Regions from separate parts of the Mesorhizobium sp. Arg314 genome, predicted to be linked through region 4. Evidence: predicted binding sites of a transcription regulator. Region 4 holds the regulator's gene; each other region holds the start of a gene.
The links. The regulator PhoB, encoded in region 4, activates phosphate uptake and scavenging genes when phosphate is short. The targets are predictions, from matches to a motif close to TGTCATNNANCTGTCAT.
Positions count from the first base shown of each region.

Region 1: a site for PhoB is predicted at 4,009-4,025, ahead of ACWGS9_RS16820 (DUF1045 domain-containing protein). Genes of this name have one in related genera too.
Region 2: a site for PhoB is predicted at 4,013-4,029, ahead of ACWGS9_RS04695 (acid phosphatase). Genes of this name have one in related genera too.
Region 3: a site for PhoB is predicted at 2,490-2,506, ahead of ACWGS9_RS26190 (bifunctional 2',3'-cyclic-nucleotide 2'-phosphodiesterase/3'-nucleotidase). Genes of this name have one in related genera too.

Region 1 covers NZ_JBSKBP010000014.1:14,407-20,299, reverse strand. Annotated here, with positions in the region: gene iolD (3D-(3,5/4)-trihydroxycyclohexane-1,2-dione acylhydrolase (decyclizing)) at 1-1,498, shown strand, start outside; gene iolE (myo-inosose-2 dehydratase) at 1,541-2,458, shown strand; gene ACWGS9_RS16830 (DUF3329 domain-containing protein) at 2,523-2,735, shown strand; gene iolB (5-deoxy-glucuronate isomerase) at 3,104-3,916, shown strand; gene ACWGS9_RS16820 (DUF1045 domain-containing protein) at 4,158-4,865, shown strand; gene ACWGS9_RS16815 (alpha-D-ribose 1-methylphosphonate 5-triphosphate diphosphatase) at 5,005-5,893, shown strand, end outside.
Region 2 covers NZ_JBSKBP010000003.1:155,802-161,694, reverse strand. Annotated here, with positions in the region: gene ACWGS9_RS04700 (putative bifunctional diguanylate cyclase/phosphodiesterase) at 1-2,342, shown strand, start outside; gene ACWGS9_RS04695 (acid phosphatase) at 2,420-3,952, opposite strand; gene ACWGS9_RS04690 (cytochrome-c peroxidase) at 4,323-5,570, shown strand; gene ACWGS9_RS04685 (hypothetical protein) at 5,720-5,893, shown strand, end outside.
Region 3 covers NZ_JBSKBP010000033.1:9,054-14,946, forward strand. Annotated here, with positions in the region: gene ACWGS9_RS26185 (hypothetical protein) at 36-164, opposite strand; gene ACWGS9_RS26190 (bifunctional 2',3'-cyclic-nucleotide 2'-phosphodiesterase/3'-nucleotidase) at 395-2,383, opposite strand; gene ACWGS9_RS26195 (NAD(P)/FAD-dependent oxidoreductase) at 2,528-3,793, opposite strand; gene ACWGS9_RS26200 (5-formyltetrahydrofolate cyclo-ligase) at 3,968-4,627, shown strand; gene ACWGS9_RS26205 (Lrp/AsnC family transcriptional regulator) at 4,634-5,107, opposite strand; gene ald (alanine dehydrogenase) at 5,311-5,893, shown strand, end outside.
Region 4 covers NZ_JBSKBP010000013.1:59,849-65,741, reverse strand. Annotated here, with positions in the region: gene ACWGS9_RS16085 (ROK family protein) at 1-1,218, shown strand, start outside; gene phoB (phosphate regulon transcriptional regulator PhoB) at 1,443-2,132, opposite strand; gene phoU (phosphate signaling complex protein PhoU) at 2,148-2,855, opposite strand; gene pstB (phosphate ABC transporter ATP-binding protein PstB) at 2,875-3,678, opposite strand; gene pstA (phosphate ABC transporter permease PstA) at 3,675-4,526, opposite strand; gene pstC (phosphate ABC transporter permease subunit PstC) at 4,530-5,516, opposite strand; gene pstS (phosphate ABC transporter substrate-binding protein PstS) at 5,583-5,893, opposite strand, start outside.

The DNA of each region.
Region 1 (5,893 bases), on a different contig from region 4:
ACCGGGCGATGTTTTTGCCAACCGGCTGCCCGATCCGGTGCTGCAGCAGGCCGAGGATTTCTCCGACGGCACGGCGAGCGTCAACGACTGCTTTCGCCCTGTCTCGCGCTATTTCGACCGTATCACACGGCCGGAGCAGATCATCCCGGCGCTGAACCGCACCATGCAGGTGCTGACCGATCCGGCCGAGTGCGGCCCGGTGACGCTTTCGCTCTGCCAGGACGTGCAGGCCGAGGCCTATGATTATCCCGAAAGCCTGTTTGCCGAGCGCGTCTGGACGCCGCGCCGGCTGCGCCCGGACCGCAATGAACTGGCGGCCGCCGTCGCGGCGTTGAAGGGCGCCAAGAAGCCGCTGGTTATCGCAGGCGGCGGCGTCCTCTATTCGCAGGCCTCGGACGAACTCGCCAAGCTGGTGCAGGGCGCCGGCATTCCGGTCTGCGAAACGCAGGGCGGCAAATCCTCGCTGCCCGATGACCATCCGCTCAACCTGGCGGCGGTCGGCGTTACCGGCACCTCGGCCGCCAACCGCCTGGCCGAAGAGGCCGACGTCGTGCTCGCCGTCGGCACGAGGCTGCAGGATTTCACCACCGGCTCCTGGGCGCTGTTCAAGAATGCAGGCCGCACCATCATCGGCCTGAACACCCAAGGTTTCGATGCCGGCAAGCATTGGGCGTCGCCGCTGGTCGCCGACGCCGCCGAAGGGCTTGCCGAGCTTGCCGCGGCGCTGAAGGGCTGGAAGGCGCCGGCCGCCTGGACCGACAATGCGCTGAAGGGCAAGACGGAGTGGCAGGCCGCCGCCGCCAAGGTGACGGCCTCGACCAATGCGGCCTATCCTTCCGATGCGCAGGTGATCGGCGCCGTGCAGCGCGCCATGGGTTCAGGCGTCACCCTTCTGCACGCCGCGGGCGGCCTGCCCGGCGAGTTGCACAAGCTCTGGCAGGCCGGCGCGCCGGGTTCGTATCACGCCGAATACGGCTTCTCGACCATGGGCTACGAGATTGCCGGCGGGCTCGGCGCCAAGATGGCGAAGCCCGACCAGGAGGTCGTCGTCATGGTCGGCGACGGCTCCTATCTGATGCTCAATTCCGAGATAGCGACGTCGGTCATGCTTGGCCTCAAGCTCACCATCGTGCTGCTCGACAACCGCGGCTATGGCTGCATCAACCGGCTGCAGATGGCGACCGGCGGCGCCAACTTCAACAATCTCTTGAAGGATGCCCGCCACGAGGTGATGCCCGACGTCGACTTCGCCGCCCATGCGGCTAGCCTCGGTGCGATTGCCGAAAAGGTGGCGTCGATCGCCGAACTGGAGACAGCGCTGGGCAAGGCGAAAAAGAACGACAAGACCACGGTGCTGGTCATCGACACCGATCCGCTGGTGTCGACCGATGCCGGCGGCCATTGGTGGGATGTCGCCGTGCCGGAAGTCTCGTCGCGACGCGAAGTGAACGCCGCGCGCAAGAAATATGAGGAAGCCGTGGGCAGCCGCCAGGGTTGAACTGCGTCGGCCTCGCAACGAACCGACATTTGGAGTGACGACTTGAAAGCCAAACTGGGCATGTCCCCCATCGCGTGGTGGAACGACGATCTCGTGGAATTGAGCGATGACGTGTCGCTGGAGGAGTGTCTGCGCCAGTCGCGCTCGGCCGGCTTCACCGGCATGGAGATGGGCCGCCGCTTCCCCAACGATCCGAAGGTGATGCTGCCTATCCTGAAGGCGGCCGACGTCACGCTTTGCGGCGGCTGGTTCTCCGGCACGCTGGTCGATGAGGATTTGGCGAAGAACAAGGACCGCATCCAGCCGATGATCGACCTGTTCAAGGCGGTCAACGCGCCCTGCATCGTCTATGGCGAGGTCGGCCGCTCCATCCAGGGCGATCGCTCCAAGCCTTTGGCCACCAAGCCGAAACTCACCGGTGACGAGATGAAGGCCTATGGCCGCCGCGTCACCGAATTCGGCGAATGGTGCGCGGAACAGGGCATGCCGCTTTCCTACCACCATCACATGGCGGCGGTGGTCGAGACCGAGCCGGAGCTCGACGCTTTCATGCGCCATTCCGGCGAAGGCATTCCGCTGCTGCTCGATGCCGGTCATCTCGCCTTTGCCGGCGGCGACGTGCTGCGCGCCATCGACAACCACCACAAGCGCATCAACCATGTCCATGTGAAGGACGTGCGCATGGGCGTGATCGACGGTCTCGACCGCGCCAAGCAGTCCTTCCTCGATGCCGTGGCGCTCGGCGCCTTCACCGTGCCGGGCGACGGCTCGCTCGATTTCGGCGCCATCGTCCAGCGCCTCGCCGATCACGGCTATGAAGGCTGGTTCGTGGTCGAGGCCGAGCAGGACCCGAAGAAGAACCCGCCGCTGAAAATGGCTGAGGTCGGCCACAAGGAGCTGATGCGGGTGATGACGGCCGCCGGCTACACGGTCGAGACGCAAGGCTTCCCGAATGCCTGAACGGTGGATTCGCCACGGCGGCCGGTCTATCTGATGCGCCTTGGGCAAATCCTGGATTGGCACGATGAAAGACTATGAGCATCCCTTCTTCCGGCCGCTGTGGCGCCGTATCGCCGTCGTGGCGGTCTGCCTGATCTGGTCGGTGATCGAGTTCGCCTCCGGCACGCCGTTCTGGGGCGTCATCGCGCTCGGCTTCGCCGGCTACGCCGTGTGGCAGTTTTTCTACCTCTACAAGCCGGCCGAGGAGAACAAACCTCCGGCCGAGCCGAAGGAATAAGCGTTCCATGGGTGGAAGGCTCACGGATCGGACAGGTGCGCAGGCGGATCGGATGCGTTGGCGATTGGCAGAAACGCTTTTCGCTTCGTCATCCACGGGCGAAGCAAGGAGCGAAGCGACGCGGCGCAGACCCGAGGATCCATGCCGTGACGTCAAAACAGCCGCTGCGGTGCAGAATTCTGCTCCGCTGCGCCCTTCGGCCGAGGTTACGGCATGCATCCTAGGGTCGCGACGGACCTTCGCTCCTGCTTCGCCCTAGCATGACGAAGTTTGGAGGCCTTGGCCAACCCACAAGGTCCGGTTCTCTCGACCGGTAGAATCGTTGAGACGGCAACTCGCCAGAGGTAGTGGGTATAGGAGAGACAAAAATGTCGAAACTGCTCGTCAAAGCCGACAAGGGCCACGGCCATGTCGCTCACGTCACGCCGCAAAGCGCCGGCTGGACTTATGTCGGGTTCGATCTGCATCGGCTCAAGCCCGGCGAGACGGCGTCCGGCAGGACCGGCGACCGCGAGGTCTGCCTGGTCTTCGTCACCGGCAAGGGCAAGGCCTCGGCCGGCGGCAAGGAACTCGGCCTGCTCGGCGAGCGCATGTCGCCCTTCGAAGGCAAGCCGTGGTCGGTCTATGTGCCGCAAGGCTCCGACTGGTCCGTGACCGCCGACACCGGGCTGGAGCTCGCGGTCTGCTCGGCACCTGGCCTCGGCGGCGACCTGCCCGTGCGCGTCATCAGACCTGACGATCTCGGCCAGGAAGTGCGCGGCAAGGGCACCAACACGCGTTACGTCACCAACATCCTACCCGAAGGCAAGCCGGCGGATTCGCTGCTGGTGGTCGAGGTCATCACCCCCGGCGGCCACACCTCCAGCTATCCGCCGCACAAGCACGACCAGGATAATCTCCCCGCGGAATCCTATCTCGAGGAGACCTATTATCACCGCCTCAACCCGCCGCAGGGCTTTGCCTTCCAGCGCGTCTACACCGATGCCGACCGCAACGGCGTGCGCGAGCTGGACGAAGCGATGGCGATCGAGGACGGCGACGTCGTGCTGGTGCCGAAGGGCTATCACCCCTGCGCCGCCTGCCACGGCTACGACCTCTATTATCTCAACGTCATGGCCGGACCGAAGCGGACGTGGAAATTCCATAACGCGGCCGAGCACGAGTGGCTGATGAAGGCCTGATCAGGCAGATCGGCAAAAGCCGTTGGTCCAGTCCGGAAAAATCGTCGGCTAATGACCTCGGGGCTGGACTTGCCTTCGAAAACCCATGAAAGCTTCGTCAATCCGTCATGGAAATCACCTATGGCAGCGGGTCTGATGCACGTCGCCGAAGCGCCTGAGCGTTTTTGGGACTTGCCAAAAACCAGGACTTGAAGCGCGTCGCATAATCCTTCGGGCGCAGCGCGCTTGACGAGGAACGCCCATGCGCTACGCCATCTACTTCACCCCGAGGCAGGACGAGCCACTGGCGCGCATTGCCGCCAACTGGCTGGGCCGCGACCCGTTCGGCGCGGCGACGCGGCCGGTCGAGGCGGTGGGTGATCTGTCGGCCGCGGAAGTCGCCTTCCACACCGCCTCCGCCAGGCGTTACGGGTTCCACGCGACGCTGAAGGCGCCCTTCCGGCTGGCGCCGAGCGAGACGGAAGCTTCGCTGCGCGCCGCGCTCGACACTTTTGCCGAGGCGACGCCGCCGGTCGTCGTTCCGCGCCTCGTCGTGGGCCAGATCGACGGCTTCTTCGCGCTGGTGCCGGAAGCTCCGTTCGCACCGCTGAACAGTTTCGCCGGCGAGGTCGTGCGCGCCTTCGATCGCTTCCGCGCGCCTTTGACCGAGGCCGAGATCGAACGCCGCAGCCCGGACGCGCTGAGGCCGGATGAGTTCCGCAACCTGTGCCAATGGGGCTATCCTTACGTTTTCGACACCTTCCGCTTCCACATGACGCTCTCGGGCCGCGTCGGGCCACAGGAAAGCCCACGTCTTCGTGGAGCGATCGACAGCCTGTTTGCCGACGTGCTGGGGCAGCCGGTGCCGGTGGATGCGCTGACATTGTTTGTCGAAAGCGAGCACGGTGCCCCATTCATGGCGCTTTCCCACCATGCGCTTGGCCATGGCCCGGCCCGCAAGACCGCCTAGGGTGGTTCATTGTTTCACGGAAACGCTGAACCGCCCTATCTCTTTGTTTTACGCAATTCCTAACGGAAAACCGCAAAGCACTTTTCCTGGAATTGCTCTCATTGATCGCCGACCGACCGCTCGAGATAGGACGCCTGAGATGACCGCCGAAACCATTCTCACCAATGCCCGCATCGTGCTGCCCGACGAAATCGTCGAAGGCTCGCTCTTGTTGCGCGATGGCTTGATTGCCGCCGTCGAGCCGGGTGCTGCCCGCACCGGCGAGGATATGCGCGGCGATTACATCATCCCGGGTCTGGTCGAACTCCACACCGATCATCTTGAAGGCCATTATGCGCCGCGCCCCAAGGTACGCTGGAATCCGATCGCCGCCGTGCTTGCCCATGACGCCCAGGTCGCGACCGCCGGCATCACCACGGTTCTCGACGCTTTGCGGGTCGGCATGGACGAAGATGCGGACCTGACCTCCGAGGACATCCGCAAGCTTGCCGACGCGATCGAAGACAGCGTGCGCGAGGATCGCCTGCGCGCCGATCATTTCATCCACCTGCGCTGTGAGGTCTCGGCGCCGGACTGCCTCAGGGCCTTCGCCAATTTCGAAACCGACGACCGGGTGAAGCTCGCCTCGCTGATGGACCATGCGCCTGGACAGCGCCAGTTCGTCAACCTCGAGACCTATGCCTATTACTACCAGCGCAAGCTGAAGCTGACGGATCGGGACTTCAAGAAGTTCTGCGAGAAGCGGATGGACGAATCGGCCCGCAATTCCGGCCCGAACCGGGTGTTCATCTCGGCCGCCTGCCATGAGCGCGGCATCGTGCTGGCGAGCCATGACGACGCGACCGCCGGCCATGTCGACGAGGCGATCGAACAGGGCGTGCGCGTCGCCGAGTTCCCGACCACCGAAGAGGCCGCCAAGGCCTCGAAGGCGGCGGGCCTCGGCGTGCTGATGGGCGCGCCGAACGTCATGCGCGGCGCCTCGCATTCCGGCAACGTCTCGGCGCGCACGCTTGCCGCCGACGGCTTGC
Region 2 (5,893 bases), on a different contig from region 4:
TCGCCCTGGCCAGGGAGCGCTACCTTGAGAATTCCCAGGCCGGATCCAGGGCGACGGCCAAGACCGTCGAGGACGCGCTGCGCGCCATTTACGAGAATGTCCGGACGCTGGCCTACCTGCCGAGCGTTCGGAACCTCGACCGGCACGGCACGAATCTTGGCGACGAGGGCCGCGCCACGATCCAGCAGATCTATAACAATCTGGCGAGCAACGTTTCCATTTCCGAAGTCTACTTCCTGCCTCTGGATTTCGACCCTGACCGCTTCGATCCAGTAACCGGCAAGCCCGAGGAACCCATCCTTCAGTTCGACCAATTGATCGTGAATGCGCGGGCCCGGTCCGACGCCGCCGGATCGGGAAAGCAGTCCAAGCTCAGCGGAGTCGAGCTGACGCGGCCGGCCGAGGAGATCGAGACCTACGAATACCATGAGCTCGTCAAGCAGCTTGCCTGGCTGAAAGCGAATTATCCGGATTCGAGCGGCATCGACGGACTGAACGTGCCGATCATCGGCACGAAGGAACTGATCACCTGCGACAACACCGATTTCATCCACAGCGGTGACGATGCCGACCGGTCGGGCTTCATTCTCTCGGTTCCCGTTTTTGCGGCTGACGGCAGCCTGCGCGGCTCGGTCTCGGCGATCATGCTCACCTCGGCGTTGCGCAAGCTGCTGCCTGGCAATGACTATGTCATCGTCAACTCGGACTATGGTTTCGAGTCCGACCAGCACCGGCTGTCGACGTCGCTGGCGGCGCATAGCAAATCTTTCACAGCACCCGATCCCGCCCTGATCTACTCCGAAGTCATCCCGCTCTCCCTTAACGATCCCAGAAGCGCATGGCGGCTCTGGGTCGGCTTTCCCAACAGCCGGTTCGAAAGCAATGTCGACGTCCAATCAGTGAAGGAATTCGAGCTGGCGGGCTACGCCGCCATTGCCGTCGTCACGCTGCTGGCCTTGGCGTGCTGGTATGCGATCGCGCGAACAATGTCGATGCAGGCGGATGCCGCCGAGACACTGGAACGGCGCGTGGAGGAACGCACGGCCGAGATCCAGCACCTAGCGACACACGACATCCTCACGGGACTGCCCAATCGCGGCCTGCTGGCCGAGACGATGGATGAGGCCCTGAGGAGTCTCAGCGAGGGCGAAAAGCTGGCGGTCCACTGCGTCGACCTCGACCGGTTCAAACCGGTGAACGACACGCTCGGCCATCCGATCGGCGACGAGCTTCTCGGCGCCGTGGCGAAGCGCCTCAAGCAGCAGGCCGGCGAAACCGCGATGGTGGCGCGGATCGGCGGGGACGAATTCATTATCATCCAGTTGCTGTTCGACGGCGACGCGCAGGCCGGCGCGCTGGCAAGCCGGGTCATCCACGCGCTGTCCGGCGAATTCGTGATCCAGGGCCACAAGATCAATATCGGCGCCAGTATCGGCATTGCGGCCTTTCCCGATGACGGCGACAGTTCCGAAATCCTCATCCGCAATGCCGACCTCGCGCTCTACAAGGCAAAGATGGAAGGCCGAGGCACGTGCCGGTCGTTCGAGCCAGGAATGGATGCGCGCCTGCAGGAGCGCCGTCTGCTCGAAGCCGAACTGGCGCTCGCCGTGGCAAACGATCAGTTCGTGCTGCACTATCAGCCGTTGCACGACGCAAAGACTTCCAAGCTTACGGGCTTCGAAGCCCTCGTGCGATGGAACCATCCGCGGCTCGGCCTGCTGCCGCCGGGAGAATTCATCCAACTCGCGGAGGAGACTGGGGTTATCGACGCGCTTGGCGAGTGGATCATGCGGCAAGCCTGCGCCGACGCGGCGACTTGGCCTCAGCCGGTCAGGATCGCAGTCAATCTCTCGCCCGCGCAGTTCAAGCAACGGGGTCTGCCGCTTCAGGTTGCCTCGGCGCTCGCCGCCTCCAACCTCTTGCCGTCGCGACTCGAGCTTGAGATCACGGAGTCGGTGCTCTTGGCCCACAATGAGCACACGATACAGACACTCCACAGCCTGCGCGACCTTGGCATCAGCATCGCGATGGATGACTTCGGCACCGGCTACTCGTCGTTGAGCTACCTGCGGTCGTTTCCGTTCGACCGCATCAAGATCGATCGCAGTTTCGTCAGCCTAATGTGCGAGAGCAGCGAAAGCCGGGCGATCGTCAAGGCCGTCGCCGAACTCGGCAGCACGCTCGGTATGACGACCACGGCGGAAGGCGTCGAGACGCAAGACCAGTACCTGCTGGTTAGGGAGAACGGCTGCACGGATGTCCAGGGATGGCTGTTCGGCCGGCCGATGCCGGCGTCCCAACTGCATGTGCTTTTCGAGCAGCCCGCAGCCTTGACGGCATAGGCGATCCAGCCTTCCAAGCAGCGCCGGGCCACGAAAAGGCCCGCCGAGGCGGACCTTTTTGCAGGGCATTCGAGGCCTCACTTCGTCAGATCGAGCGCCGCCGTCAGATCCCCCATCGGCGGCTGATCGTTGTTGCGCAGCGCCTTGTCGCGGGCGACGATGCCCTGCAGCACCGGCAGGTCGTAGCGGTTGGTGATGAAGCGCAGGATCGAGGTCGTGTCGTACTGCGTGTGGTCGACCATGCCGCTCTTCGCATAGGGCGAGATGATGAAGGCCGGGACGCGGTTGCCCGGGCCCCAGCGATCGGCCTTGGGCGGCGCGACGTGATCCCAGAAGCCGCCATTCTCGTCATAGGTGATGACGACCAGCATATGCTGCCATTGCGGGCTCTTCTCCAGATGCGCGACGAGGTCGGCCAGATGCTGGTCGCCCGAGGTCACATCGGCATAGCCGGCATGTTCGTTGAGGTTGCCCTGCGGCTTGTAGAAGGTAACGGCCGGCAGCTTGCCGTCGTCGATCGCCTTGATGAACTCGGTGCCGCCGAGGCCGCCATCCTTGAGGTGCTCGGCTCGCGCGGCCGTGCCCGGCGCATAGGCGGCGAAATAGTTGAAGGGCTGGTGGTGGAACTGGAAGTTCGGCACGGGCGTCGCGTTCTTGCCGTCGAGCGCCGCTTGCCAGGCGCCTGAGTACCAGGCCCAGGAAATGCCCTTCAGCGACAGGAGATCGCCGATGGTGATCGCGTGCTGCGGCGGCAGCGTGGTCGGCTGCGCCGGATCGGCCAGCGCCTTGTCGCCGCCCTCGGCCGGCTTGTTGGCGCTCGGCTGGTATGGCGGCTGCATGGTGTTGACGGCGTAGAAGTCCGGGGTGATCGCACCGTCATTGGCGAATTTCGGCACGCCGCCCAGCGCCGAGGCCGGCGAATTGTCGGCCGACTTCAGCGTCACGCCATCCGGCTCGACGACGGCGATCTGGCCCTTCACCGGGCTGGTGTCGGCATTCGGATAGAACGGAACGCAGGCGCAGGCGAGCATGAAGTGGTTGACGAAGGAGCCGCCGAAGGCACCCTGGAAGAAATTATCGGCGAGCACGTATTTCCTGGCGATGTTCCACATCGGCAGGATCGAGCCGTCATAGTGGCCCATCACCAGCGAGCCGGAATCGGCCCAGGCGACGAACTTGTCGTTCTTGCCGCCGTCGATCTGCATCTGCTCCTGGTAGAAGCGATGCCAGAGGTCGTGCGTGATGACGCCGGTGCCCTCGTTGAAGCCCTTGGGATCGTCGATGGCGAAGACGGCATTGGCGAGATGCGCGCTCTGCGCTTCCGTCACCGCCGGCGTCACGCCCTTGCCGGTCAGTCCGCCCCAGGCCGGCGGCAATTCGGAAAGCGGCTTGCCGTCGCGGTCGAGCTGGCGCGCCTGGCCGGGCGACACGTTGGCCAGGCCGTTGGCGCCGGGGAAGCCGCCATAGAGGTTATCGAAGCTGCGGTTCTCGGCGTAGATGACGACGACGGTGTCGATCTTGTCGTAGCCGGCAGGAGCCGCCTGGGCAGCAGCGGTGAGCGATGCCAGCGCCGTGGAGGCGAGGCAAAGGGAGAGAAAGGACCGGATCATTTGGAAATGCCTCGTGGCTGGGGAATGGCTGGAGGAACTTTTAGACGCTAGGGCCGGCGATTGTCAGCTTTGTGACAGGTTCATTGGATGGCGCCAAGCTGGAGCACCCCTCATCTGTCTCGGCGCTGCGCGCCGATCCACCTTCTCCAACAAGGGGAGAAGGTCGGTGCGTTGCTCGGGCGCATCTGCCGGCCGCCAGCGTTGGCGATTGGCGGTGAGGTGGCCGCGGTCGATCCCTTCTCCACTTGTGGGAGAAGGTGTACGCGAAGCGGACGGATGAGGGGTGCTCCAGCTTGGCAATTTCGCTTTACCAGTCATCAATCCGTAGCAAAGCATCCCTACGCAAAAGGCAAACGGAACTGGCCCCACCATGCCACGATTGAAATCCGGGACGCTCGCCGCCCTAGCCGGCATCGCTATCCTCTGGCCGGCGAACAGCCTGCCGGCGGGCAGCACCCACCCCGGCCCGATGTCACGCCAGGAAGCCTTTGCCCGCGCCGATGCGCTGACGGCGCTCGGGCGGCAGATGTTCTTCGACCATTTGCTCTCGGCGTCGGGCAAGCAGGCCTGTTCGTCCTGCCATGATCCCAACCATGCCTTCGGACCGGCCTCGTCGACGCCGGTCGAGACGGGCGGAGAGAGGCTCGACCAGCCCGGCGTTCGCGCGGTGCCGTCGCTGCGCTATTTGCAGGCAGCGCCAGCCTTCACCGGGCATTTTTACGATTCCGAGGATGAAGGCGACGAGAGCGTCGACAACGGTCCGACCGGCGGCCTGACCTGGGACGGCCGCGCCGACCACGGCAAGGACCAGGCGAGGATCCCGCTGCTCTCGCCCTTCGAGATGGGCAACAAGGACGAGGCCCAGGTGGTCGCCAGCTTGCGCAAGGCACCCTATGCCGACGCCTTCAAGGCGGCCTTCGGCGCCGACGTGCTGGATCATCCGCAAGATGCCTTCGAGGCCGCCGTCGAGGCGCTCGGCACCTTCGAGCAGAGCAGCGTCGACTTCTATCCCTATTCGAGCCGCTACGACGCCTTCCTTGCCGGCAAGGCGCAGCTCTCCGCACAGGAGCAGCACGGCCGCATGCTGTTCGAGGACGAGGGCAAGGGCAATTGCGCGAGCTGTCATCTGAGCGAGCCCGCCAATGACGGCGAGCCGCCACAATTCACCGATTACGGCCTGATCGCGATTGCCGTGCCGCGCAATCCGGCGATCCCCGCCAACGCCGATCCCAATTATTTCGACCTTGGCCTGTGCGGCCCGCTGCGCACCGACTTCAAGGGCCACAACGACTATTGCGGCCGGTTCAAGACACCGACGCTGCGCAACGTGGCCTTGCGAAAAAGCTTCTTCCACAATGGCTATTTCCACACGCTGCGCGAGGCGGTGGCCTTCTATGCCAGCCGCGACACGGATCCAGGCCGCTGGTATTCGAGGAAGACCGACGGCACGGTCGACAAATTCGACGACCTGCCAAATGCTTACTGGGGAAACCTCAACACCGACCCGCCCTTCAACGGCAAGAAACCCGGCGACAAGCCGGCGCTGAGCGACGCCGAGATCGACGACATCGTCGCCTTCCTCGGCACGCTGACTGACGCCGACCAGGCGGGACGGTAAGGCTGGCTGCTTGAGTACCTTTGCCAGGCAATATGGCCCCCGCTCCCAGTCGGGGGCCGCCGGTTTATCCTGTGCAATGTGAGCCAAGTCATAGGAACGCCAATCGGCGTCTGCTATAATAGTCGCTCATTACGGGACGGGGGTCTCGCATGAGGTTTGTCGCGGTGCAGGAGCCGCCCGGCAGCAGCTGGGCAGTGTTCGATGCGGGCAACGGCGTGCCGGCCGAGTATGCCGGCCGCGTACTTATCGGCTTGACGTGGCGCGAAGCCCGCTGGTTCGTCGCCATGGGCAACGATCACACTGGATGGCCGCAATACAGCCGG
Region 3 (5,893 bases), on a different contig from region 4:
CGATGTCGCGCCCGCGATGCAAAAATTGGCGAGGCCTACCCGGTGACGTAGCGCACTATGCGCGACATTTCCCGGACGGTCACATCGAGATAGTGACCATGATTGTAAAGGCCGTCCCAGATCAGGAAGAAGGTGATGGCGGCGATGACGATCACATAACGCATAGCTAAAACTATCGCATGTGAACGGCCGGAACCAGAGTAGGGACGTCAGCGATTGATCGAGTTAACTGCTTTTTGCCTGGGACCGCATTCTGCCGACGGCGGTGCCCCCCGAAAGAGGATGTCCGGCCGCATGGGTGCGAGACCACGCGCTCGTGAGGCATGTGATGAAACCGCGATCGCCATCGCATATTTTCGATGCCAGCCGACGCGAGCACTGCAGTCCCGAAGCGTCAAAGCGTGATGCGGCATTTGGCAAAGCCCGCCTCGCCCTCGCCGGCGGGCTCGATCTTCAGGGATTTCACCTCGGCGATGAAATCCTTAGCCCTCGGTCCAGTCTCGAAGACGACGCTGGCGCCGGGCAGCGGCGCGAAGGACCAGTTGCCGTCCGCCGACGGGTTGATCGTGCCCTCGCTGACGATATAGCGCACGATCACGTCGCGGTTGGTGTCCGGCGCCTCGTAGATGATCTTCGAGGCGTTGATGTCGGGGAAATTGCCGCCGCCGCCAGCGCGGTAGTTGTTGGTGGCAACAACGAATTTCGCTGCCGGATCAATCGCTTTGCCGTTGAATTTCAAATCGATGATACGGTTGGAACCGGCGTTCGCGACGCCGCCCTTGGCATCATATTTCGGCGGTTGCGACAGGTCGATCCTGTAGGTGACGCCGTCGATGACGTCGAAATTATAGGACGGGAAGTCGGTGTTGATGAGCGGCTGATCCGGTTTGCCCGGCTCGATACGGTTGAAGATGCCGGCAGACATCTCCAACCATTCCTTCACCTCCGCGCCGGTGATTTCGACCGCGCGCACCGTGTTGGGATAGAGGTAGAGATCGGCAACGTTCCTGATCGCGATGTCGCCCACGGGAACGTCGGTGTAGTAGTCGGCGCCGTTGCGGCCGCCGGCCTTGAAGGGTGCCGCCGCCGACAGCAGCGGCACGTCCTTCCACTCAGTGCTCTTCAATATGTCCTTGAGATACCAACTCTGCGCCTGGTTGACGATCTGCACGGACGGATCGTCGGCAACCAAGGCGAAATAGGAATAGAGCGGTGCCGATGTCTTGCCGACCGGGCGGCGGACATAGGCAAGTGTCGCCTGATGGTCCTGCTCGAGCGCCGCGATGATGTGCTTGTCGTCGCCAACCGTCGCCTTGTTCTTGTTGTCGACCCGCTCATAGATCGGCCGCGCCTCGGAGGTCGCCGAGACGACCCGCCATTTCGAACCGTCGCGCTGCAAAAGCAGGTCGATGAGACCCATATGCGAGCCCCAGAAGCCGCCCATGACAGCCGGCTTGCCCTGCAGCGTGCCTTTCTCGGTGTCGACGCCTTCGAGCGCCTGGAAATCCTTCTTGCCCGGGAAGACCAGATGCTGGTGACCGGTGAAAACCGCGTCGATGCCCGTGACGCCGGCGACGAAGAAGGAGGCGTTCTCCATCTTGTCGCCCAGCTTGATGTCGATGCCGGAATGCGAGAGCGCGATGACGATGTCGGCGCCCTCTTCCCTTATCTGCGGCACCCACGCCTTGGCCGCCGCGACGATGTCGCGCGTCTGGACGTTGCCTTCGAGGTTCTTCAGGTCCCAGACCATGATCTGCGGCGGCACGAAGCCGATGACGCCGATCCTGATCGGCTGCTCGGCTCCGGACCCGTCCTTGATCTTCTTGTCGAGGATGACATAGGGCTTGAGATAGAGCTTGTCGTCGCGCGGGTTCGTGGCAAGCGTGGTGCCGCGGATCAGGTTCGCGCAGACGAACGGGAAATTGGCGCCGGCCAGCACTTTGTCGAGGAAGGACAGGCCGTAGTTGAATTCATGGTTGCCAAGCGTCGAGCATTCATAACCGAGCAGGTTCATGCCCTTCATGACCGGATGCAGGTCGCCATCCTTCATGCCCTTCTCATAGGCTACATAGTCGCCCATCGGACTGCCCTGTAAGAGGTCGCCATTGTCGATCAGCATTGAATTCGTAGCTTCCTTGCGCACCGCGCCGATCAGCGAGGCGGTTCGCGACAGACCCATCGTGTCGTTCGCTTTGTCGGCGTAGTAGTCGTAAGGCAGCAGGTTCACATGGATGTCGGTCGTCTCCATGATCCTGAGATGCGCCTGACCGGCCGCGGCGCGGGCGGAGAAGGGGTGGAGCATGATCAGCGCGCCGCCAGCGGCCGCACCGGCCAGGAACCCGCGACGGGAGAAGTTGCGATGGGAGATGGGCAGTCGCGACATTTTATTCTCCGCTTCGACAACACGACAACCCCTGCCCCAAGCATGGAGCATGGCGCTGAAGACCCTTTGAGTCCATGTGCTCGGAAAACCTTTCGATCACGAGAAGGTGACGCGTCGATGAAGCAGGCGACAGCGAGGAGAAGATCAGCTCTTGTCGTCGTCGCCCTGCGTGATCAGCCGCGCGCTACGCTGTCCGGTGAGGTATATCCATAGCCAGCTAAGTGACACCGCGAGCCGGTTGCGGAAATCGATCAGGAAATAGATGTGGGCAATGCCCCAGAGCCACCAGGCGAGCCAGCCGGTGAGCTTGATCCAGCCGAAATCGATCGCGGCGGCGCGCTTGCCGATTGTCGCCAGGTCGCCGGCATGGCGGTACTGGAAAGGACGCGTTGCGGTGTCGCCGGCAAGTCGTGCCTTGATCGTCGCGGCAACATGCTTGCCTTCCTGCTTGGCCGAGGGCGCCACACCCGGCACCGGCTTTCCATCCGGCCGCAACACATGTGCGGTGTCGCCGATGACGAAAATGTCGGGGCTGCCCGGCACCGTGAGGTCGGGCTCGACCAGCACCCTGCCCGCCCGATCGGCCGCCGCCTCCAGCCACTCGGCCGCCGGCGAAGCGGCAACGCCAGCCGCCCAGATGATCGTTCTTGCCGGCAGGCGCTTGTCGCCGAAGACGACGCCTTCGGCATCCAGTTGAGTGACGGGGCGCCCGAGTTCGACGGTGACGCCGAGCCGTTCGAGCGCCTTTTGCGCATAGGCCGACAGCTGCGGGGCGAAATTGGCCAGGATCCGGTCGCCGGCCTCGATCAGGACGACGCGCGCCTGCCGCGTGTCGATGTTGCGGAATTCGCCGCGCAACGTGTCATGCGCAAGCTCGATGATCGTACCGGCGAGTTCCACGCCTGTGGGACCGCCGCCGACAATAACCAGCGTCAGCAGTGCCTGACGCTTGGCCGGATCGGTTTCGCGCTCTGCCTGCTCGAAAGCGAGCAGGATGCGGCGGCGGATCGTCGTGGCGTCCTCGAGCGTCTTCAGCCCCGGCGCGAAAGGCTCCCATTCGTCATGGCCGAAATAGGCATGGCGCGCGCCCGTGGCGAGCACCAGCGTGTCGTAGGGAATAGAGCTGCCGTCTTCGAGGAGCACGCGTTTGCCTGCGCGGTCGACGCCGGTGACATTGCCCAGTAGGGTCGTCACGTCCTTGCGCCTGCGCAACAGATGACGGATCGGCCAGGCGACCTCGGAGGTCGCGAGCGACGTCGTTGCCACCTGGTAAAGCAGCGGCTGGAACAAATGGTGGTTGCGTTTGTCAATCATGGTGATGCGCACCGGAACACCGGCCAGGGCGCGGGTGAGCTCGAGACCGCCGAAGCCGGCGCCGACGACAACGACCTTATGCTCGGTTTCGCTCATTTCATTCCACCTCGCCAAGTGCGATCGCCGTCCATGATGTAAGTATTTTTGTGCGCTGCAACAATATTGCATCCGGCAATGATCATGCCCGGGAGTCGTCGCGCGGCGTCGTGAATGCACAGGCGACCACATAAGCGCGAGTATAGCGTGAAACAAAACGACAGGGAGCCAAGCATGGCTGACGACCGCGATGACGAAGGGCCGGCACAATACGCTTCACCACCCTGCTTTATGCATGAACTCGACCCGGAATACCGGGAGCCGCTCTCCGATTGGACGGACGTCAGGCGATGGCGCAAAGCCGAGCGCGAGCGGCTCATCGGCGCCCGCCTCGCCGTTTCAGCCGATGCTCGCACCGCAATGTCGGCGCGTGTTGCGGGCGGCCTCGATGCGCTGATCGGAGACATCGCCGGCCGGATGGTCAGCCTCTACTGGCCTTTTCGAGGCGAGCCGGATTTGCGTGGCTGGATGGCCGCGGTCAACGAGCGCGGCGGCCGCACCGCGCTGCCTGTCGTCATCGAGAAGGGACAACCGCTGGTATTTCGCGCCTACAAGCCGGGCGACCGGCTTGAAAAGGGTGTCTGGAACATTCCGATCCCGGCCGAGGGCGATCCGGTGTTGCCCGACATCGTGATTTCGCCGATCGTCGGCATCGATCCCGGCAAGTACCGGCTTGGCTATGGGGGCGGCTTCTTCGACCGCACGCTGGCGGCGATGCCGTTCAGGCCGCTCGTCATCGGCGTCGGCTATGAATTGCAGCGCATCCCGACCATCTATCCGCAGCCGCACGACATTCCCATGACGACCGTGGTGACGGAGGCTGCCGGCGCTTAGCAACGCCTAGGCCATCTCAGGCCGCAGCCCGACCGCCGTGCGATCGACGATCTCGCGCAGCGCGAAGGACGAGTTGATCTTCGTCACATGCGGCATGGCCGACAGCCACTCCTTGTGGATTCGCTCATAGTCGACGAGATCTTTCGCCGCGATGCGCAGGATGTAGTCGTATTCGCCTGACATCAGGTGGCAGGAGAGCACGTTCGGACAGCGCTTGATCGCCGCCTCGAAATCCGACAGCGTCTTCTCGAACTGGCCTGACAGCGATATATGCACGATCGCCGTCATCTGGTGGCCGAGCGCGCTGTTGGAGAGCCGCGCGTGGTAGCCGCGGATGGTTCCGGACTTCTCCAGATTGTCGAGCCTGCGCGAGCAGGCCGATTGCGAGAGGCCGACCTTCTCGGCAAGCGCAGCATTGGGTATCCGACCATCCTTCTGCAAAGTCTCCAGAATGGCGATATCAATCCTATCGAGCGGCATTTTTCGTGGTTCCTGCGAATTTCCTGCCATTTTGCGCAACGATTATCGAAGAACGGTCATTGCCGCAAGTGCATTCGCAAACACATACGGAACGATTCGTGGTTGACTGCGGTTACTGCGTGTCCGCCTCCACATTTGGAGCCGGCGGCATGCACGAGTGACAGGGAGAGCGCCCCTTGAAGGGCGCGGACAGGAGAAGAAAGATGCGCGTCGGCTGCCCCAAGGAAATCAAGAACCATGAATATCGCGTCGGCCTGACGCCCGGCTCGGTCCGCGAATATGTCGCGCATGGCCACGAAGTGCTGGTCGAGACCGGAGCGGGCGCTGGGATCGGCGCCGACGACAACGCCTACCGCGCAGCCGGCGCCACCATCGCCAAGACGGCCGCCGACGTGTTCGCCAAGTCGGACATGATCGTCAAGGTCAAGGAGCCGCAGCCCAACGAATGGATCCAGCTGCGCGACGGCCAGATCCTCTACACCTATCTCCATTTGGCTCCGGATCCGGAGCAGACCAAGGGTCTTCTCGGTTCAGGCGTCACCGCGGTTGCCTATGAGACAGTGACCGACGATCGCGGCGGCCTGCCGTTGCTCGCGCCGATGTCGGAAGTCGCCGGCCGCCTGTCGATCCAGGCCGGCGCGACCGCGCTGCAGAAGGCCAATGGCGGCCGTGGCGTGCTGCTTGGCGGCGTGCCTGGCGTGCTGCCCGGCAAGGTCACCGTGCTCGGTGGCGGCGTCGTCGGCCTGCATGCGGCCAAGATGGCAGTTGGCCTCGGTGCCGACGTCA
Region 4 (5,893 bases):
CACGACGATTTGCGCCGGCGCAACCGCGCCATGGTGATTTCGGCCGTGCGCCGCGCCGGCCAGCCATCGCGAACGGAGATTGCCGCCACCACCGGGCTCAGCCACTCGACCATTTCGGCGATTTCCGCCGATCTGATCCAGGAGGGCATTCTCACCGAGAGCAAGGCCAACGAGCCGACGGCGTTGAAACGCGGCCGTCCGCAGATCGGCCTGGCGCTGAACCCCGAAGCCGCCGCGGTGCTGACCGTGGTGCTGTCGCTGAACTTCCTGTCGGTCGCCGTCATCGACTACGCCGGCCAGGTGATTGCCGAGGAACAGCAGCGCCTGGACACGCTTGTCATGCCGCGCGACGAGCTGATCGGCGCATGCATGGCAATCGTCCGGCGCCGGCTGCAGGATCCCGACCTCGACGTGGGCAGCGTCGCCCGCATCGCCATGGGCATTCAGGGCATCACCGATTCCCGGGCACGCGCCATGCTGTGGTCGCCGATCACCCCGCTGACCGACATTCCTTTTGCCGACATCCTGGAGAAGGAATTCGGCATCCCCGCCACCATGGAGAACGACTGCAACATGATGGCGGTGGCGCTGCAATGGCGCGATCCCGAGCGCTATCGTGACGATTTCATCGCCATCCTGCTCTCGCACGGCATCGGGATGGGCCTTGTGTTGAAGGGCACACTGTTCACCGGCACGCATTCCTCGGGCGGCGAGTTTGGCCACATGATCCATCGTCCGGGCGGCGCGCTTTGCCGATGCGGCCGCCGCGGCTGCGTCGAGGCCTATGCCGGCAATTATGCGATCTGGCGCAGCGCCATGAAGATAAGCGAGGACGCCTCGCCGGTCGATGTCGGCGACGCCGACATGCGCGCCCTTGCCGCGAAGGCGCGCGAAAAGGACGGCCCGGAGCGCGAAGCCTACCGCCGCGCCGGCGAGGCGCTGGGATTCGGCCTCGGCAACCTGTTCGCGCTGATCGATCCGGCGCCGGTCGCCATGGTCGGCGTCAGCGCCGCCGCTTTCGACCTGATCGAGCCGGCGCTGAGAGAAGCGATCGCCCAGACCGCCGGCGGCCAGCATTCGACATCAATCTCCTTCGACACCGAACCGAACGAATTGCCGCTCATCCGCGAAGGCTGCGCCATGCGCGCGCTGACCTTCGTCGACCAGGAGATTTTCGCGCCCGGGGGCCAGGCGAGAGCGGGCAAGCACGTCGCATGAACTGCAGGCTCAAGCGCCGGGATATGCTGAGATTCAGGTCAGGCCGAGTCGAGAATGGTGGATTCCGAGAACCGGCCTACGCCGGCCGTAGCCTTCATAGACGGAGACACTTGTGAGGGCTTCGGCCGGCGAAGGCCGGAACGGAGCGTACTTAAGTACGTGAGTACCGGAAGCGCAGGAAGCCACCATTCGCAGGCCGGCCTCACCTGAATATCGGCATATCCCTAATCTTCCCTGATCGCGTAGCCCGCCCCGCGGATGGTGCGGATGACGTCCGGCATGCGGCCGTTGTTGACGGCCTTGCGCAGGCGTCCGACATGCACGTCGACCGTGCGCTCGTCGATATAGATCGTCTCGCCCCAGACATTGTCGAGCAGCTGGCTGCGCGAGAATACCCGGCCGGGATGCCGCATCATGAATTCGAGCAGCCGGAACTCGGTCGGGCCGAGCCTGATCTCGCTCTTCTTGCGGTAGACGCGATGCGATTCGCGGTCGAGCACGATGTCGCCGACCTTGAGCACGCTGGACAGCACCTCCGGCTTGGCGCGGCGTAGCAGCGCCTTGACGCGGGCCATGAACTCCGGCGTCGAGAACGGCTTGACCAGATAGTCGTCGGCGCCGGTCGAGAGGCCGCGCACGCGGTCGCTTTCCTCGCCGCGCGCCGTCAGCATGATGATCGGCAGCCGCTCGGTCTCGGGCCGCATCCTGAGGCGCCGGCAAAGCTCGATGCCGGAAACGGCCGGCACCATCCAGTCGAGCACGAGCAGGTCGGGAACGTTTTCCTGAAGGCGGATTTCGGCCTCGTCGCCGCGGGTCACCACTTCGACCTGGTAACCCTCGGATTCGAGATTGTAGCGGAGCAGCACCCCCAGCGGCTCCTCGTCCTCCACCACCATGATGCGTGGCGCGATCATTGCAGGTTACCCTTGTCAGGCCGCCGGCGCCGACATTGCCGTCTCGTCCTGCTTCGGGCGATTCGCGGGCAATTGCATGCCGGTCAGCACATAGTAAGCGTTCTCGGCGATGTTGGTCACATGGTCGCCGATGCGTTCGAGATTCTTGGCGCAGAACAGAAGATGCGTGCAAGCGGTGATGTTGCGCGGGTCCTCCATCATATAGGTCAGGAGCTCGCGGAAGACGGAGGTGTATTTGACGTCGATGCGCTCGTCGTCGTTGCGAAGCTTGGCCAGCGCCGTGGCATCGCCCACCGTATATTCCTGGATCACGGCCTGGACCTGGATCAGCACCAGCTGCGCCATGGAATCGATCGAATGCGTGAGGTCGCGCGGCGCCGCGCTGACGCCTACCGAACCGACGCGCTTGGCGATGTTCTTGGCAAGGTCGCCGATGCGTTCGAGGTCGCCCGCCATGCGGATCGAGCCGACCACGTGGCGAAGATCGTCCGCCATCGGCTGCCGCTTGGCGATCAGTGTGATGGCGCGGTCGTCAAGCTCGCGCTGACGCGCGTCCATGATGGCGTCGTCGGAGACGACGCGCTGTGCCAGCGCATTGTCGGTCTCGAGCAGTGCCCTGGTCGAAGCGCCGACCATGGAGCCGGCGAGATCGCCCATGTCGTTTATAAGCCGGCTGATCTGCCTCAAATCCTCGTCGAAGGAGGCGACGGTATGTTCGGCCATATTGATGTCCTCGATGAACTCAGCCGAAGCGGCCGGTGATATAGTCCTGCGTGCGCTTCTCGCGCGGCGAGGTGAAGATCTTCTCGGTCCGGTCGAACTCCACCAGCTCGCCGAGATACATGAACGCCGTCTGCCGCGACACGCGCGCCGCCTGCTGCATGTTGTGGGTGACGATGACGATCGTGTAGTCGACCTGCAACTCGTCGATCAGTTCCTCGATCTTGGCGGTAGACAGCGGATCGAGCGCCGAGGCCGGTTCGTCGAGCAGGATGACTTCCGGCTTCACCGCCACGGTGCGGGCGATGCACAGGCGCTGCTGCTGGCCGCCGGAAAGGCTCAGGCCGCTGGCGTTGAGCTTGTCCTTGACCTCGGTCCAGAGCGCGGCGCGCTTCAGCGCCTGCTCGACGCGGCTGTCCATCTCGGCCTTGCTGATCTTCTCATAGAGCCTGACGCCGAAGGCGATGTTTTCGTAGATCGACATCGGGAACGGCGTCGGCTTCTGGAACACCATGCCGATCTTGGTGCGCAGCAGGTTGAGGTCCTGCGAGCGGTCGAGGATGTTCTTGCCGTCTAGCATCACCTGCCCTTCCGCGCTCTGCTTCGGATAGAGCTCGTAGATGCGGTTGAGCACGCGCAGCAGCGTCGACTTCCCGCAGCCCGACGGCCCGATGAAAGCGGTCACGCTGCGCTCGGGCAGGGACAGGTTGATGTCCTTCAGCGCCTTCGACTGGCCATAGTAGAAGTTGAGGTTCTTGACCTCGATCTTGGCCTTCTCGACGGTCGTGTCGGCTACGTTCAGGTCGGTGGACAACATCGGTTTCATCTGTCCTCTCTGCGTCCGGTTAGGCTGCGGGCGATGATGCTCAGCCCGAGAACCGTCAGTGTGATTATGAGTGCGCCCGTCCAGGCCAGTTGCTGCCATTCTTCATAGGGGCTGAGAGCGAACTGGAAGATGGTCACCGGCAGGCTGGCCATCGGGGCATTGAGATTGCTCGACCAGAACTGGTTGTTGAGCGCGGTGAAGAGAAGCGGCGCCGTCTCGCCGGAGATGCGGGCGATCGCCAAAAGGATGCCGGTGACGATGCCTGACATTGCGGCGCGATAGGCGACCGAGCGGATCACCACCCAGCGCGGCGCGCCGATGGCGGTGCCCGCCTCGCGCAGCGCGTTGGGCACAAGGTTGAGCATGTCCTCGGTGGTGCGCACCACGACGGGGATCACCAGGATGGACAGCGCGACGGCGCCGGCAATCGCCGAGAAGTGCCCCATCGGCCGCACCAACAGCTCATAGACGAACAGGCCGACGATGATCGAGGGCGCCGACAACAGGATGTCGTTGATGAAGCGCACCACCGTGGTGAGCTTCGAGAAGCGACCATATTCGGCCATGTAGGTGCCGGCCAGCACGCCGATCGGCGTGCCGACGACGATGCCGATGATGGTCATCATGATGCTGCCGTAGATGGCGTTGAGCAGGCCGCCGGCATCGCCGGGCGGCGGGGTCATTTGCGTGAACACGGCCGGCGATAGTCCGGAGAGCCCTTTGTAGAGCAGGGCGCCGAGGATCAGCGCCAGCCAGGCAAGGCCGATGCCCGCCGCGACGACGCATAGCGCCATCATCACGGCATTCTTGCGCTTGCGGCTTTGGTGAAGCGATGCGGCTGTCGACATCGATCAGGCTCCCGTGCGGCTATCGATGCGCAACAGCATGTAGCGTGCGAGCGCGAGGATGATGAAGGTTATGATGAACAGGATCAGGCCGAGAGCCACCAGCGAGGACGTGTAAAGCGCGCCATCTGCCTCGGTGAATTCATTGGCGATCGTCGCCGAGATCGTCGTGCCCGGCGCAAACAGCGAGGCGCTGATGCGATGCGCGTTGCCGATGACGAAGGTCACGGCCATCGTCTCGCCGAGCGCGCGGCCGAGGCCGAGCATGACGCCGCCCATGATGCCGACGCGGGTATAGGGGATGGTCACGCGCCGGGTCACTTCCCAGGTCGTGCAGCCGATACCGTATGCCGATTCCTTCAGCACCGCCGGCACGGTGTCGAACACGTCCTTGGTGATCGAGGTGATGAACGGCAGCACCATGATGGCGAGGATCAGCGACGAGGTCAGCAGGCCGATGCCGTAGGGCGGGCCGGCAAACAGGCTGTTGAGGCCGGGGATGCCGTTGAAGAGCCAGATGACGAAGGGCTGGACCGTCGTCTGCAGGAACGGCGCGAAGACGAACAGGCCCCAGATGCCGTAGATGATCGAGGGAATGCCTGCGAGCAGCTCGACCGCGATGGCGATCGGGCGCCTGAGCGGGCGCGGGCAGAGCTCGGTCAGGAAGACGGCGATGCCTATACCGATCGGCACGGCGATGATGATGGCGATGGCCGAGGTGACGACGGTGCCATAGATGGGCGCCAAAGCGCCGAAATTCTCGGTGACCGGATTCCAGGATTCGGTCGTCAGGAAGGATACGCCGAATTTCGACAGCGCTTCCCACGATCCGGCGATCAGTGAGATGGCGACCCCGCCGAGGAGAACCAGCACGAGGATGGCGGATGCGCGCGTGGCCGCCCGGAAGACCGTATCGGTGAAGGCGAAACGACGCACCGTCGCTTCCCTGGTCCGCAGGGCGGACATTGTCGCGGCTTCGGAAACGGCAGTCATCTAGCCCCTCGCATCTCGAAAGAGAGACGGGAGGGCGCCGGAAGCGCCCTCCCTCGTTCCGTAGGATTACGTGCCGGAATAGAGCGGCTTGCCGTCCTTGTCGACGATGTCCTTGCCCCACATTTCCTCGACGCTCTTCACGACCGCGTCGGGCATCGGGACGTAGTCCAGTGCGCCGGCCATCTCGTCGCCCTTGGCGTAGGACCACGCGAAGAATTTGAGCGCTTCGGTCGTGGCCGCCGCGTCGTCGGGCTTCTTGTAGACGAGGATCCAGGTGGCGGAGGTCATCGGCCAGGATTCCGCGCCCGTCTGGTTGGCCAGGATGACGCCGTAGCCCGGCTTCGAGCTCCAGTCGGCATTGGCCGCGGCAGCCGAGA